3 regions of the Bacillus sp. NPDC094064 genome follow, and region 2 is predicted to be linked to each of the others. Evidence: riboswitches for the same ligand, from Rfam matches in the RefSeq annotation. Region 2 holds a riboswitch; each other region holds the start of a gene.
The links. Region 2 has a riboswitch for S-adenosylmethionine ahead of ACQKNI_RS01045 (hypothetical protein). Riboswitches for the same ligand answer to the same signal wherever they lie in the genome.
Positions count from the first base shown of each region.

Region 1 (5,738 bases), 110 kb from region 2:
AGCCAAAATAAGTCCAATTTCCACAGCTGTTGTCAAACTTGTAAATACAGTCAGCAGAAATGTTACAAGTAATACAAGGGAATCCCCTGTCTTCATTTTACATATGTGAATAAAATGCTTTTGTTCGCTCATATTCCAAGCTACCACCATTAAAATAGGAGCCATACTAGCAAGGGGAATATGTGAAGCATATGGAGCTAATAATAAAAGCGTGAGTAACACAAATCCTCCATGAATAACACCCGATAACGGAGATACAGCTCCACTCTTAATATTGGTTGCTGTGCGGGCAATTGCTCCAGTTGCGGGAATACCTCCAAATAATGGTGTAACAATATTGGCAATTCCCTGACCGATAAGCTCTTTATTACTGTTATGTTTACTATTTGTCATACCGTCTGCTACGACAGCAGATAAAAGAGATTCAATCCCACCGAGCATAGCAATCACAAATGCAGGACCAATTAACTGTTTTATACGCTCTACCGTGATTTCTGGTATATCAAACTGAGGCAGTGTATTCGGAATCGTACCATATGCTGTACCAATAGTAGGTACATGACCTGCGAAAAATACCGTTGCAATTATAGTCGAAATCACAACACCTACTAATGAACCTGGTACTTTTGGCAAAATCTTTGGTGTTATGAGTATGACAAGAAGACAAATTAAAGCAGTTATTACACTGTAAAAATTGATCGTACTGATATGCATAAAGATTTCTTGCAGATTTGCTATAAAGTCCTCATGCTTTTTTATACCTGTTAGACCTAAAAAACTAGCAATCTGTCCTGTAAAGATCATGACAGCGATTCCTGACGTAAAGCCAATTGTTACAGGACGTGGAATAAATTTAATTAAAGACCCTAGCTTAAAAATTCCCATAAGGCATAAAATAATTCCCGCTAATAAACCAGCAAGTAGTAAATCTTCATATCCATAGGTGATGACAATTCCTAAAAGAATTGGAACAAAAGCACCTGTAGGTCCCCCAATTTGATACTTTGAACCACCAAATAGCGAAACAAGTATCCCTGCAATACATGTTGTATAAATTCCATACTCTGGCTTAACACCAGAAGCTATGGCAAAAGACATAGCAAGAGGAATCGCAACAACCCCAACAATCATTCCTGACAGAAGATCCTTTTGCAAATGCCCTAATGAATAGCCTTCAAACCTTCCTGTAAATAACCCTCTCATTATAAACCCTTCTTTTCTATTCTTAATAAAGTGAAACTTTAATCAGCCCGCACCAATCAGGCGTTTACGGGCAGTTAATGCGGAATTAATCTAGGTTAAAAATGTATTTCTTGTTCCCTTATAGAACGCCAGCCTAATACTTACTATACGTTTTGCTTAAATGTCTCTCTAATTTACTTATATCTCCACCTTGTTGTAAGTAGGATTCCAATCTTTCCGCTAGAAGCTCCCCTGCTCGACTGTTTAGCTTCTTCGTGTCTATAAACGTTGTAATCCTTATCTTATCTGGAGTAATATCTCTACGAAACATTTTACCTGGAATTTCAATCCAAAAACGATTCCATTCATCTAATAATCCTATTTGATCAAATAAAAAACCTTGGATCCCACATAACCAAGCTGTACAAGCCGTATTTCTTTTTTGACATCCGACGCCATCTTGTAGATGCTGGCATGAAAAACAACAAGAATTCCCACTTTTAATACAAACATTACAAACATAATGAGCTCCTATCGAGCGAAATACCTCTATTCCATGTTGGATGATATCTTCTTTCTTAACTTCAATGCTCAACCTATCCCTCCTTAACCATAGGTGCACGCTCTGTCTCATCCAGTTCCTCTAACATTGAAATTGTATCAATTAAATGATTGTTAAAAATTCGCTTTGCAACTAGTAATAAATCCACAATCATAGGATCTCGTAGTGAATATAAAACTCTTTTTCCATCTTTTATGCCAACAACAATATTTTTTGAACGTAATACACTAAGTTGCTGAGAAACAGCTGAACCTTCTTTATTTAGGATCGTTTGTATTTCATTTACACTTTTTTCACCTTCAGATAATAGTTCAAGAATACCTATTCGCAAAGGATGAGATAAAGCCTTAAAGAAATCGGCTTTAAATTGTTGCATTTCGTTTCCCATTCCAATACCTCCATTGGTTATTTTTTCTTTTCAGAAGTATCATATACATCTTCAAATCTTTGAATATGTATATGATACTTCTAGAAATTTGAAATTTCAATACAAATTTTTAAAAAATACACTTCACCCTACATTTTACAAAAAAGAAAACCGCTCCTTCAAAGCGTGCAAAAGGATTATTAACGCCAGAACAGCATTTCAAATCTTCATCTATTCCAGAACAAGTATCAAGCATGGACCTCTTAATAATGAGAGTTTATAAGCTTGAGTTATACAAAAAAAACAAAAAGAGAGTGGTCAAACCCACTCCCTTTAACCTTCTACCCCTGATTCCTCTGCGCCTCCCTAAACTCCTCCTTCACCTTCTCTAACAACCCTTCTTCTGTAATTAATCGATAAGCGGTATTCGCTAATGCTTTTGCCGATGTAATTAATGCTTTATCTCCTAGTTCTGAACGTGCAGCTTCTCTAAATTCATTCGTATGTGCAATTAAGTCATCTGGGCCGATTTTAATGTACGGATGAATGGTCGGTACGACTTGGCTTACGTTTCCTGCGTCTGTTGAACCAATGCCCACTCTTTCTTTACGATTTACATCTTCACCTTGTAGTTCAAGTTCTTCGGCTACGACGTCGTTAAATGTTTTTGTTACGAGTAGTTCATCAATTTCATTTTGGAATTGATGAATTTTTACTTTTGCGCCTGTTGCTAACGCTGCTCCCTGTGCGATATTCCTTACTTTTTCTGTTACTTCCGCACATCTTTTTCTCGTTGCTGCGCGGATGAAGAACCTTGCTGCGGCGTAGTCAGGAATAATGTTAGGTGCTTTTCCGCCCTCTGTAATGACGCCATGAATTCTCACATCTGACGGAAGTTGTTGGCGAAGTGCGTTAATACTGTTATACAGCTGAATCACCGCATCTAACGCGTTAATTCCTTCTTCTGGTGAAGCTGCGGCGTGAGCTGTTTTTCCGTAAAAATGAAAATCAAGTGGATCGACTGCTAATGATGGACTCGTTGTCGCTGTTTTTCCGCTCGGATGAATCATAAGTGCCGCATCAATGTTTTTAAATAAACCTGCCTTTACATAACTTGCTTTCGCACTACCGTTTGGCCCGCCTTCTTCTGCTGGTGTCCCAAACACAACAACTTCTCCGCCAATTTCTTCAAGCGTTTCTGATAATGCGATTGCGGCTGCAACACTAATGGTACCAATTAAATTGTGACCACACGCATGACCGAGTCCTGGCAGAGCATCATACTCAGCTAAAAATGCGATAACTGGTCCTTGTTTTCCTGAACTTTTTCGCGCGATAAATCCCGTTTCATGTCCAGCTATATTGTGCTGCAATTGAAATCCTGCACTTCCTAGCAATAAACTTAACGTTCTTGATGCGTAAAACTCTTGATTACCAATCTCCGGATTCGCATGAATATTATGACTTGTTTGTATGTACTTTTCCTTATTTCTTTCTATACTCTCTTCAATTGTTTTTCTTTGTGACGTGACTCCAGTCGCTCCCATTTTTCTTCCTCCTTTTATTTTCACATAAAAAAGCCTCTTTCTAAAAGATAGAAAGAGGCTTCTGCATATACAGTCAAAATGAGCTTCTTTCTTATCTTTCAAGTTACCTTGCTGGAATTGGCACAGTATTCATAAAGAATCCGCTGCCGAGGTATCATAGGGCCAGTCCCTCCACCTCTCGTGATAAGAATTTTCATAAAATTATATTAAATTATTTTCATTCTAAATTTATTCCAGGCAAAAGTCAAGGAATTCCTATCCGAATTTACCGAATATCTAAAAATCCTTTTAATACACCAATCGTTTCCGGTGCTTGCAATCTTGCACATACATACGGAAATTCCGTACTACCTTCAAACATCATTTGAGATGTGAGTGGTGCCCCTGCCCAAAAGATTTCATCATCGATTACGATAAACGGGAACGCTTTGTTTTGTCTTTGTAACTTTACATTCTTTAATGGAATTGGCCCATCACTATAGACCGTTATTTGCGCAGTTGTACGCATTAACGCTTGCCATACTCGTTTATCCACTTGTCTTGTACTCGGAAGTGAAATAATAATTTTTCGTTTTGCGGCTAAAATATCTTTTAATAACCCTTTCGACTCTTCAAGATTCATTTCCATAAACCAGCGTAATCGTTTCGAAATTTTTCGCTCCCACAATTGTCTTGATGTCGTGCGATCATACACATCACCGTGACGTTCTATATGCGCTGTTAATTGTGATAACGCTTGTTTTCTCGAAAGGTTTTTACGCATGTAGTGGCAATCTGATAATTGAATGAACTTTCCTCTCGCTCTCGTTACTGCTACATTGACAAGGCGATGGTTTTTATGATCAAAGAACAACACACCAGGACGTTCTTGCGGATAACTATCAACCGTATCAAATATCATCATATCTCTTTCAGACCCTTGAAACTTATGAACCGTTGCCGCTAGTACTGGTATGTGATGATACTTCGTTTTTTGCAACATTTCCCGAATACACGTTGATAAAAAGCGGGATTGTGCCCTGTAAGGTGTAACAACACCAATCGATTGAACACCGTCTAACAGTCCGATTAACATCATTTGCATCGCTACTAAACCAGACATAATGTTAAAACGAGAACCAGAAGCCGCGTCTTTTAACGAAAATGCTCCCATTAAACTCGTATCAAATAAAACACTCGCCTCATTTGCGAACGGCTGCAATTGCGCAAGTTCTTTACGCTCTGAAACAGACGGATGATCGTATACTCTATTTTTATAAATAAATGAGTTTGTAAACTTCGATATATCCGCATGCATACGTCTTTGTTCCTGCAGCATGAAAAGGTTCGGATGTGCTTCTGATTTATTTACAGAATCAACAATCCCGGCATGGTAAAACATATCTTCGCCGAGCCATTTTCGAACGAGTTCATGGTTTGCCATCGCAATCGGAGGTAACTGTAAAAAGTCACCACAAACGACGATACGTTTTCCAAGTGAAGCAGCCAATGCAATTTGCGGAACGAACGCCATACTCACTTCATCTACGACAACTAAATCAAATGTACGCTCATAAATAAGTGAATCAATGGCACATTTCGATAAAGTTGCACCGATTACTTGTGCATTTTCAATGTATTCTTTTTCTACTTCTTTAATTTTCGCTCGTTGTTTTCGAAGATCGCTTTCAATCTCCTGCATACGTTTCTTATCAGAGGACGTTGCCTTATACGATAAAATCTTTTCACGAAGCTCTTGGCGTGTTTCTTCCAAATAGAGCCTTTCTTCTCCCCATGACCCGTTCGTCGTTTCAACTAACTTCGACGCGAGTAACGTTTCATGATTTCGTATATGCTCATGTTGACTATAACCGTAACGAACGATTTCGCCAGGCGTCCATTTCTTTTTCTTCTCAATTTGCTTCGTTACTTCACTCATTAATACGTCAACAGCCGCATTACTATGAGCTAACACAAGTACTGATTTTCCTTTTTGATAATGAGCCGAAATAATACGCGATAAATTGTAAGACTTCCCTGTTCCAGGTGGTCCCCACACGTACGTTGTCGGATTGTAAAAAGAACGATATGCCAATTCATT
Region 1 covers NZ_JBNNUI010000001.1:303,208-308,945, reverse strand. The annotation lists gene ACQKNI_RS01680 (SulP family inorganic anion transporter) at 1-1,203, opposite strand, end outside; gene ACQKNI_RS01675 (DNA mismatch repair protein) at 1,337-1,777, opposite strand; gene ACQKNI_RS01670 (ArsR/SmtB family transcription factor) at 1,779-2,132, opposite strand; gene ACQKNI_RS01665 (M20 family metallopeptidase) at 2,453-3,658, opposite strand; SAM riboswitch class I at 3,747-3,848, opposite strand; gene ACQKNI_RS01660 (AAA domain-containing protein) at 3,924-5,738, opposite strand, start outside.
Region 1: linked by a shared signal. The riboswitch ahead of ACQKNI_RS01665 (M20 family metallopeptidase) and the one ahead of ACQKNI_RS01045 (hypothetical protein) in region 2 are both predicted to bind S-adenosylmethionine.

Region 2 (5,738 bases):
GAAGCGTGTCCAAACGATATGTTGCATTCATAATATGTATTTTTGCGCTACTAATAGGTACATTACTCTTTACAACACTTATTATGGACGGTTATTACATGGTAAGTAGTTTGTTTGTATTAGCTATTATTATGTTACCATTCTATATCCGCTTTGAAAGAAAGGCGTTTGTTTCACGTGAAATTGTTCTCGTTGCCGTATTAGCGGCAATAGCAGCAGTTAGCCGCGTACCATTTTCGATTTTACCGAGTGTACAACCGACTTCTTTCGTTATTATCGTTTCTGCAATTGTGTTTGGGAGTGAAACTGGTTTTATGATCGGTGCAACAGCGGCGATTGTGTCTAACATCTTTTTAGGACAAGGTCCGTGGACGCCGTGGCAAATGTTTTCGTGGGGTATGATTGGCTTCATAGCAGGATTACTCCGAAATACATTTTTGATGAAAAAACTATGGGGACGACTCATATATGGATTTGCCGTTGGATTTCTATTTGGCTGGATTATGAATTTTTGGGGTCTTCTTGGGTTTATACAGGAAGCAACGTGGGAAACAGTTATTGCTTACTATACTGCAAGTTTTTATTTCGATCTTAGTCACGCGATATCGAATGTTATTTTTCTACTACTATTTAGTACATCTTGGATTACGATTCTTACAAGATTTAAAAGGAAATATGGCATATTAGATAAGCATAACATGGCATAGAAAAGCATACTCTTATAAGGTAGGGTCGCGACTTACATATTCGTTTGCCTCTTTCATGCTTCTTACATATTGTAAGGAGCATTTTTTGTTGTCAAAAAATAGATCTAATATATATCCGTTATTATATAAAATTATTTGTATAATAGTAGGTGAGAACTATTTTCAAAAGGGAGGTGTATAGTTAATGAAGTTAGTTATTCCGAAGCAACATGGTGCATGGGCCATGCTTGTTATACCGTTTCTATTAAGTGTCATACTTGGGAAACCTACCATTTATCATATTCCATTGTTTTTAGCGTGGTTCTTTATCTATTTAGCAACGTATCCATTTCTCATGTACATAAAGCAAAGACGAAAAAAAGAGTTTTTACACGCTGCAATTGTGTATTTTATGATTGCATTCATATTTGGAATGATTTCTTTATTATATGAATGGCGAATTCTTTTATTCGTAGTAGTCATGATTCCATTGTTTATTGTAAATATGTATTACGCTCGTCAAAAGAATGAAAGAGCATTACTAAATGACATTAGCGCGATTATTGTTTTCTGTATCGGTGGTTTAGTCAGTTATTATTTTTCAATGAAACTCATAGATACAACAGCATTATTCATTGCGCTTATTTCATTTTTATATTTTTTAGGAAGTACGTTTTATGTAAAAACGATGATTCGTGAGAAAAATAACCCGAAATATCGTCTTATATCTTGGGGGTATCATATTGTATTAACGATTATCATTTTTACTATGAATCCGTGGTGTTCTCTTATTTTTGTACCAAGTGTTATTCGAGCAATTGTGTTGTATGGCAAAAAAATCTCTATCATAAAAGTAGGAATTTTAGAAATTGTTAATTCTGTATATTTTCTAATCATAACGGCAATAATAATGAAGTATGCCATTTGAAAAAGCTTCCCACCGTATGATGGGAAGTTTTTTCAATCTTGTTCTAAAATGTGAACGGTGTAATCGCAGCGTTGAATAGCTTGTTCGATCGCATAAAGGGATTGTTCAATACGAGCGCGATTAAAATCTTTTTCAACAGTCTGTAGTGCTTCTTCTAAACAATGTTTTGCTTCTTGTAATGATTGAAAAGAATCTTGTACATATCCACGGGCGTTTTGATGCATTTCATACTCCTCCTTGAATGTTCATATATGTATAGTATGAACAGTAAAAAAGAAAATATAATTTGTTATATTTGTTTGACAATTAAAGTGAAATTACGTATAGTTAATTTTAAAGTGAATATTTTCTTATCCAGAGAGGTGGAGGGACTGGCCCGATGAAACCCAGCAACCGCGATGCAGGTGCTAATTCCAGCAGAACATATTTGTTCTGGGAGATAAGACGAAGATATACGTAACTTCTTCTTATCGGAGAGGTTTTTTTGTTGCAAAAAAAACCGATTACGAAAATTTATATTAAGAAGAAAGGGGTTGCGCATTACTGTGACACTCGAAAAATACGTAAAACTGCGTAGTACAGTTTATGAATATATGATAGAGCAAGATAAGCCAATATCATTGTTAGATATTCAAGAACATATCGTTTCGCATCATGAAGGAAAATTCACGAAAAAGATGTTACATCAATTTTATTTATCAAGGCTATTAGACGAACTAAAACTGGATGGGAAAATTACTTTAGCTGATGATGAATATCTCTATGCTGAAAAAGGGGTATTTTATAAGGCGAGAAAAGGGAGCTAGGCTCTCTTTTTTTTGAAGTATGTAGTGTAAAAGACTGCTAAAGCAGCCTGATACAGGGAATGGTGTTGAGTGTGTAGTGTCAAAGATTGAATGTGCCTGAAAGAGGCACTTCGTATCGGCTGCAAATGAAAAGAGACACCTCCGCCGAATAGGTGTCAGTCGTTTTGTCATATAGACTCGCTATTTGACAGTTATTAGAATAACATGCAGGTTTTTTTAAGTCAAAAGGGAATTAAAGGAAGAGGTGCAAGTATGTACGCTTACTTATTAAAAGATATAACGAAATGGATTCCAAAGTATATTATAGATAGAGGATATGAATATTACGAAGATGGGCATGTAGAAGATGTTGAAATACACGATAAGAAAGTATTTGCTTTTGTTACTGGAAATGCAGGAAACTATGAAGTAATTATTGATCTAGAAGATTTCGCAGAAAGTAGCTGCGAATGTCCGTATGAGAATCTTTGCAAGCATATGGCGGCAGTTGTTTATGATATTCAACATGTAGGTGAGAGTACAGTTAAAGAGAAACTGGAAGATTTAGAAAAAGAGGAGTTACTTACAGTATTAAACCGATTGTTGCAAAGTTCGAAAAACGTGCAAGTTGTAGAGAAGATGTTAAAGAAGGGGAAGCTTTAACTATGAAAGAAAAGGCTCGTACATTATGAATGAACTTGATCGTATTATAAAGTGTTGTCAGTATGATGATGAACTTTTTCGGACGTACATTACATGTTTACTTCAATTGAAGAAATGTAGCGAAGTGTTCGGGCAAGTTCAAATACAATTAAGAAATGATTATTTAATACGAGGCATTTGTGAAAGAGAAGTGGATGAGGTGGTACGGGGAAGTAAAGAATATGAAATGTATTTTCTTCCTAAAGTGTTACGGTGGGATTTCTTAAGGGGAAATCCACATCTAATTGAAAAAGTATGTGAAGATTTTTTTGCATTTGAGTCATTACATCTTACGGAGATAGGGTGGGAAACGATTATAAATTGCATGGGAAATAAAGTGAAACTTTAATCAGTGGGGGTTTTGTTCTTCCCACTGATTATTAGTTGAACCAATCGGGCATTTACGGGCAGTTGATCTCACACCTAACTGCTTTGCGTATGGATGAGAGTTTACTGCCCGTTAATGCGGGGTAAATAATTTATTATGTAAAAAAGCTAGTATAAAACTAGCTTTTTATTTAAATAAATAAGAAGCATAGACTAATGATAAAACCAGCATATAGTAAGTTAACAACGCAAAATCCCATAATATCACGAGCACCTAAACCAGCTATCGCTAATGCTGGTAATGCCCAGAAAGGTTGAATTAAATTCGTCCAAGCATCGCCTCGCGTAATGGCCATCGCTGTTTTTGCAGCAGGTACACCAAGTTCAGCGCCAGCTGGAATCATAATTGGTGCTTGTACAGCCCATTGACTGCCACCAGATGGAACGAAAATATTAACGATGCCAGCACTTAAAAATGTAAAGAGCGGGAAAGTCGTTTCGTTTGAAATGCTAATAAAGAAATTAGAAATAGCTCCGCCAAGTGAAAGTCCTTCACTATTTGCCTCAATGATTAATCATCTCAACCGGTGTTTGGTGCGTTGCAAACATGCCGAAGAAGATAACGAAAACAGTTAATAAACATGATAAAATAAACGGTTCTGGCAAGAAGCGTTGCACTAAGGCGACGCAACCATTTGTAAATGAACGAAACAAAATAGATCAACCTCCTTATGTATGTCAATTATTCGAGGTTGGTTAGGTGATAATCTTCAATAGATTGAAAATTCGGGTATTTAAAGGTGCTTGAAGTTACAGGAACAGACGTTGTTGCTTTCTGCGATGGACTGATTGAAGAGGTGAAAACTTCGGTTGATCTCTATCAAGAAACGTTCGATCAAAATGTCGATAAGGCTATGAAAAAATAGAAGGAGTAAACAATCTTTCAAATCGGCGGATGGTTGCAATGATTTAAAAACAAAAATCTATAAATGTCTATATATGGATTTTTATAGGCTAGCTACATCGCTATCAAGCTAAGTTTATGCAATATGATATTCATGTAAAGTTAACATAGCATCCTATTATAAGAGCTAAGCCATTTCTAAACTATTAATCTACTACATAAGTACAGGCAGCCAACCCGATATGTTAATAGTATATTGTATAGGAATTTATTGTTTTAAATTTTATACTGAAAGGAATAATAGGATGTCAAAGAAATATATTTTTGATTATATTGTGATTGGTGCCGGTACTGCCGGAGGGGTAATTGCTAAAGAATTAACGGATGATAAATGTACTTCCGTGCTTGTTCTTGAAGCAGGAACAAATATGACAGAGGAATTAAGCAGTCCTAATCTTATAGTTTCTATTTTAAATGCTGCTGATAATAGACATTCATTTCATGTCACTACTATAATTGAGCAAACGTTAGGTCGTCAGTTGATAACACAAAGTGGTCGTGTCATTGGTGGAAGTTCTGAACATAATCAGATGTTAGCTGTACGTGGCAGTCGTGATCTTTATGATGTATGGGCACAATTAGTTGATAATAACGCATGGAATTATGATAGTATTCGCTCATTATTTATTAAAAATGAAACGTATACAGGAATGACGCAAAGTCCTCAAGAACGTGGAAGTAACGGACCTATTTTTATTAGACAACAAAACATTCCTGATCAAGGATTAATCCAAACTTTAGCACAAGCCGCTTCAGAAGTTTTTAATATACCAATTGCAGAGGATTACAATACAGGGATAAGAGATGTTACAGCCTTAAAAGGCCAATATATTCAAAAGATGGAAAATGGAAAATTGGTTCGTTCCTCGACGGCAACCGGATATTTAAACAATCAAATTGTTACGCAAGGAAATGAATTCCAATCAGATGAATTTGGAGTTGATCAGAGAAAATTGGTCATCTTTTCAAAAACAACAGTAGATAAAATTCTATTTAAAGAAAAAAGAGGAGTTAACATTGCTGTTGGCGTTCAATATGTTAAGAATGGGGTGTCACAACGAAGTTATGCCCGAAAAGGAATCATTGTCTCTGCAGGCCAATTTTCCTCCGTCATACTTCAACGCTCAGGTATTGGTAAGCCTGAAGATTTAGCTAAAGCTGGCATATCGCCTTTAGTAGAAAGCCCTCAAGTCGGATACAACTTCCAAACACACTATTCTGTCGGTATGGGAATTAGAGTGGAAACAGGAAGACTTCTTCAGGTATTGGCTGCTGATCCTAATCAGCCAGGAGCATTTGGAGCATTTAAAAAAGTCAATAACCCTATTGGTGGCCGGCGCCTTCAA
Region 2 covers NZ_JBNNUI010000001.1:193,093-198,830, forward strand. The annotation lists gene ACQKNI_RS01025 (ABC transporter ATP-binding protein) at 1-33, shown strand, start outside; gene ACQKNI_RS01030 (ECF transporter S component) at 6-707, shown strand; gene ACQKNI_RS01035 (YwiC-like family protein) at 892-1,614, shown strand; gene ACQKNI_RS01040 (hypothetical protein) at 1,647-1,838, opposite strand; SAM riboswitch class I at 1,962-2,060, shown strand; gene ACQKNI_RS01045 (hypothetical protein) at 2,160-2,420, shown strand; gene ACQKNI_RS01050 (SWIM zinc finger family protein) at 2,625-3,062, shown strand; gene ACQKNI_RS01055 (group-specific protein) at 3,088-3,450, shown strand; partial or broken gene ACQKNI_RS01060 (TIGR00366 family protein) at 3,620-4,003, opposite strand; gene ACQKNI_RS01065 (TIGR00366 family protein) at 3,993-4,142, opposite strand; gene ACQKNI_RS01070 (hypothetical protein) at 4,229-4,354, shown strand; gene ACQKNI_RS01075 (GMC family oxidoreductase) at 4,638-5,738, shown strand, end outside.

Region 3 (5,738 bases), on a different contig from region 2:
TGGTTTCTCATCTGGATTATTATGTTTGAAATAATTTTTTGGCACATCAATATTTAACCCTTTTTGCTGATCTCTTTCGTATTCCTGCTTTAACGTATCGCAACTATATTCACTATGCCCAAGCGCAAACACTTGCTTCCCCTCTTGCCCAATAACAAGGTGAACACCCGCTTCTTCAGAGCTTGCTAATAATGTTAATTCTTTCACTCCTCTAATGTCACTCTCTCGCACTTCTGTATGACGAGAGTGCGGAGCAAAAAATAACTCATCAAAGCCTTGTAACAGTTTCACATGTTGCTCACAGACTTCATGTTCAAATACCCCGAACATTTTTTCCTTAAGAGGATACTTCGGGACACCATAATGATGATACAAACCAGCTTGTGCTCCCCAGCAAATATGAAGCGTGGATGTTACATTCACTTTTGAATACTCCATAATACGTTTAAGCTCTTCCCAATAATCTACTTCCTCAAAGGAAAGGGTCTCAACTGGCGCTCCCGTAATAATGAGCCCATCAAACTTTTCATTTTCAATATCACGAAATGTTTTATAAAAGCTTGTTAAATGCTCTTGCGCAACATTACGAGATAGGTGCGATTCCATATGGAGTAAATGAACATCTAATTGCAACGGTGTATTTCCAATTAAACGAAGTAATTGCGCCTCTGTTTCTTGCTTTGTAGGCATTAAATTTAATATAGCAATTTTCAAGGCACGTATATCTTGTGTTTCTGCCCGCTCCTTCGTCATCACAAATATATTTTCTTTTTGCAACACTTTGCGAGCTGGTAAATCTTTATCAATTATGATTGGCATGTTGTTTGCCTCCGATTAATGCTGTTTCTAAATCGGCAATAATATCAGAAGCATCTTCTATGCCAACCGATAAACGAATTAAATCCGATGTAACACCGGCCAAACGTTGATCTTCCGCACTTAATTGTCTATGCGTCGTACTAGCAGGATGTATAACGCAAGTTCGTGCATCAGCTACATGCGTTACGAGGGTTGCTAGTTTCACATTTGCGATAAATTCTTTTGCCGCTTCTACCCCACCTTTAATACCGAAAGTTAAAACACCACTAGCACCTTTTTTCAAATATTTTTGTGCTAATGAATAGTTTTCATTACTATCTAGTCCCGGATAATTTACCCATTCAATACGCTCATGGTTAGCAAGCCACTTAGCAACTGCTAGAGCATTCTCACTATGACGCTCCATGCGTAAATGCAATGTTTCTAAGCCAATATTGCTAATATACGCATTGAATGGGCTCATACAGTTTCCGTAGTCTCTTAGTAATTGAACACGTGCTTTTACAATATAAGCTGCTGCTCCAAAATTTTGAACGTAACTTACGCCGTGATAACTTGGATCTGGTTCAACAAGCTCAGGATATTTTCCATTTGTCCAATCAAAGTTTCCTCCATCAATAACAATGCCACCTAAAGAGCTTGCATGCCCATCAATATATTTCGTCGTAGAATGAACGATAATATTTGCTCCATGTTCAAACGCTTGGCATAAATACGGAGTCGCTAATGTATTATCAACGATAAAAGGTACCTCCAACTCTTTAGCTGCATCTGAAAACTCTTTAAAATTCAAAACGTTCATTGCTGGATTTCCTAATGATTCTGCGTAGACGAGTTTCGTCTTATTGTTAGCAAGTGCTACAATTTCGTCAGCTGTTAAATTTGGATTAAAGAACGTAACATCAATGCCCAGCTTACGTAAACTTACTCCAAATAAATTAAACGTTCCCCCGTAAACTGTTGAAGAACAAAGAAGATGATCTCCACTACTACAAATATTTAAAACTGCGAGCATAATTGCCGCTTGCCCAGAGGCAGTTGCAACAGCTCCTACACCGCCTTCTAAATCTGATAACTTTTGTTCAAATGCAGCTAGTGTGGGATTCCCAATACGTGTATAAATATAGCCCTCTGCCTCTAAGTTAAATAATGCCGCTAAATCATCCGACGTATCGTATTTATACGTTGTACTTTGATAAAGCGGTAGAACGCGTGGCTCACCATTCTTTGGCGTATAGCCACCTTGCACACAAATTGTTCCCTTTCCCCATGATTCTCCCATCTCTCATTCTCCTTCCTTTTTATGCAAAATAAAAAACTGCTCCTTTCCTAAATAAGAAAGAAGCAGTTTGAAAACACGCTCTAAAATCTCTTTCTTATCTCTCAGGGCTATTACCTGCAGGATTTGGCACAATTCCGTTATTCGGCTGTTGCCAAGGTTTCATCGGGCCTGTCCCTCCACCTTTTCTTGATAAGACTATGCAATTACCGTTGATTTTATAGCAATAATTTCCTAATGTCAATCTGTTTTTCTGAATGTTCTAAAATAAACGTCAACATTTCCATATAAAACAACAAAAGAAGTATATTCCATATTTATTCAAAAAAGACCTTTAAAAAATCCCAATCAATATATAGAATTAAATAAGTGGTTTAACTTATAGGACCCAAGCTCTAATGAAATCCCAATATATATGTTGAATAAGCCAACCTCTCACAAAGATACTATATATATTCCATTCATTTCACACTAGCATATATAATCCTTTCTCTATTACAACTTACATAACGGAGGTATAACATGACAAATAAAAAGGACATGCACTATATACTCGCTCTATATGGCATTCTTTTAGGCTCTATAGTAGGGGCTACAGTTTGGTTATTTTTAGTTACGCTAAATATCGGAATCCACTTTATTTGGGGATATTTACCTAACATTTTCTCTTCTCCCCCTTATTACACTCTTTGTGTAACAATCATCGGTGGTATCCTCGTTGGTTTAACACAAAAATACTTCGGTACATATCCACGTCTCATGCCAGAAGTAATGGGGGAATATAAAAAAACAGGTAGAATTGAATACCGTTTTGTACATAAAGCTACTTTAACTGCGCTTATTGTTTTAATATTTGGAGCTAGCCTCGGTCCAGAGGCAGCACTTGTCGGAATTATCGGCGGACTTTGTACATGGGTAGGGGATCGCTTTAACTTCGCTTTAAAGGGAATGAACGAACTAACAGAAGTTGGAATTGGTGCTACTTTAAGCGTCATTTTTAATGCACCATTATTCGGTTATTTAGCTCCGAATGAAAATGAGGGTGAACAAATTGCCGGGTTTTCTAAAAGAAAGAAAGCAATTGTATATTTAACTACTACTTTTGCTGGTTTTTCCGTTTATTTATTGCTTAGTAAACTCGATAATCGTGGATCCTTTATTGTTGATTTTGGGGAAGGATCCCTTTCAATCAATGAATGGATCGCCTTTCTCCCTCTTACTTGCATCGGTGCTCTCGTTGGTTTCTTGTATTTCAAAGTAGAATTTACACTAGAGAAAATCATCCATCCTTTCCGCGAATACAAACTAACACTTGGAATTATAGGTGGTATTTTATTAGGAATCGCGGGTACTTTTCTCCCATACACATTATTTTCAGGGGAACATCAATTAAAAGATTTAGTTGTTGAATGGACTCATTTATCTTTTTGGGTATTACTTCTTTCAGGAGTTTTAAAATTATGCATTACTGCCGTTTGTTTAAATACAGGTTGGCGCGGCGGACATATTTTCCCAATTATATTTTCTGGGTCAAGTATCGGATTCGCGATGGCTTCAATACTTCCTATAGATCCAATCGCATCTGTGGCTATCGTCACAACAGCTATTTCAAGCTATGCGTTAAGAAAACCGATAGCTATAACATTGCTATTACTTATGTTTTTCCCGCTCAATTTACTATTGCCAATGCTCGGCGCAGCAGCTATCGGTAATGCATTTCCGCTTCCTAAACATAACGAAGCTACAGATTAATAAAAATATAAAAAAACAGCATTAACATAAACGTTAATGCTGTTTCTTTGAGTGACGATTATAATTTCAACTAAAATTTGCTTGCTACTTTAGCAGCCTCTTCAAGACCTGTTGCAATAATTTCTTCTGCTTTGTCTGGGAATTGGTTATGACCTTCAATAACGATTGTTTCCATGTTTGTTGCACCGAAGAAGCCCATCATGCTTGCTACATATTTAACAGCCATTTCAACTTCTGCTGCTGGACCTTCAGAATATACGCCGCCGCGTGCGTTTAATAATGCAATTTTCTTATCTCCAATTAGACCAACTGGACCTTCTGGTGTATATTTAAACGTTTTACCAGCACGGTTTAAATAATCAATATATGTGTGTAGTACTGCTGGAATCGTTAAGTTCCATAATGGGAAACCGAAAACGACTTTATCAGCTTCTAAGAATTGATTTAAATACTTATCAGCAACTGCTACCGCTTTTGCTTCTTCTTCTGTTAAATCAAATCCTTTACCAGCTTTGAATGTACCGTTAATCATGTCTACGCCTACGTATGGTAATTCTTCTTTATATAAATCAAGTTCTACTACTGTATCATTTGGATGTGCTTCTTTATAGTTTGCTAAAAACGCCTCGTATAATTTCACACTAACTGCTTGTTCTGCTGGGCGGTTGTTTGCTTTTACGAATAAAACTGTTGTCATTTATATTTTCCTCCTAAAACTTACTCTTATGTTGTCATATTTTCCAAAAAAGGTATCCCTTGTAATTGTTGTTTTGTTGCTTACAAACATATTTTATCTTCATATCAAGATAATTTCGTCCTCACATAGACGTATTTTTCCATAAAAAAAGTCCACCTTCTAAAGGCGAACTGGGTCTTACGACTTTTGTCTTATACAATTCCATTTCTCACTGCATATAACGCTGCTTGCGTACGATCGGATAAATTTAATTTACTCAAAATACTACTCACATGCGCTTTAACCGTTTTTTCTGTAATGACTAAAACCGCAGCAACTTCTTTATTACTCATCCCTTTTGCTAATAGCTGTAACACTTCATTTTCTCTTGCTGTTAATACATCTACATGAATGAAGTGTTCCTCTTCTTTCTCTTCCTCCGGTAAAGATTGAGAAAGAAGCGCATTTGCTATATCCGGATGTAACTGTATATTCCCTTTATATGCACTACGGATTGCCTCAACAAGTTGATCTGGTTCTACATCTTTTAAAATATACCCACTTGCTCCCGCTTTTAATGCTGGTAAAACATGCGCTTGATCAGAAAAACTCGTTAATACAATTACTTTTACATCTGGATATTCCTTTTTTATGTGAGCTGTTGCCTCAACCCCATCCATTTCAGGCATGTATAAATCCATTAATACAACATCAGGATTTGCTTCTCCTACTTTCACTAAAGCCTCTTTCCCGTTATTTGCTTCCCCAACTAACTCTAAATCCTCCTGGGTACTTAAGAAAAATGCTAATCCTTTTAAAACAACTGTATGATCATCAACTAGCAATACTTTTATTTTCACAAACTTCCCTCATTTTCACATCATAATGGTACATTTATTTGTATACTTGTTCGTTTGTTTTCACTTACAATTTTAATTGTCCCGCCAATCAGCGCTACTCTTTCACGCATCGTTGTCATACCAAGTGATTTCTTCTCTTTTATGTCCTTTTCTATAAATCCATTACCTTGATCTACTATTTCTAATGATACATTTTTCTCAGTCACTTTAAAATAAATCGTTGCTTCTTTTACACCTGCATGCTTACTTACATTATTTAACGCTTCTTGTCCAATACGCCATAATGCTTCTTCTACTACACGTGGTAAATCACGAACACCTGTAACTTCTTCCCTAACTTTCAATCCTAAAT
Region 3 covers NZ_JBNNUI010000012.1:99,081-104,818, reverse strand. The annotation lists gene metA (homoserine O-acetyltransferase MetA) at 1-819, opposite strand, end outside; gene ACQKNI_RS22990 (bifunctional O-acetylhomoserine aminocarboxypropyltransferase/cysteine synthase) at 803-2,101, opposite strand; SAM riboswitch class I at 2,193-2,297, opposite strand; gene ACQKNI_RS22985 (chloride channel protein) at 2,621-3,850, shown strand; gene ACQKNI_RS22980 (FMN-dependent NADH-azoreductase) at 3,921-4,547, opposite strand; gene ACQKNI_RS22975 (response regulator) at 4,739-5,386, opposite strand; gene ACQKNI_RS22970 (GAF domain-containing sensor histidine kinase) at 5,407-5,738, opposite strand, start outside.
Region 3: linked by a shared signal. The riboswitch ahead of ACQKNI_RS22990 (bifunctional O-acetylhomoserine aminocarboxypropyltransferase/cysteine synthase) and the one ahead of ACQKNI_RS01045 (hypothetical protein) in region 2 are both predicted to bind S-adenosylmethionine.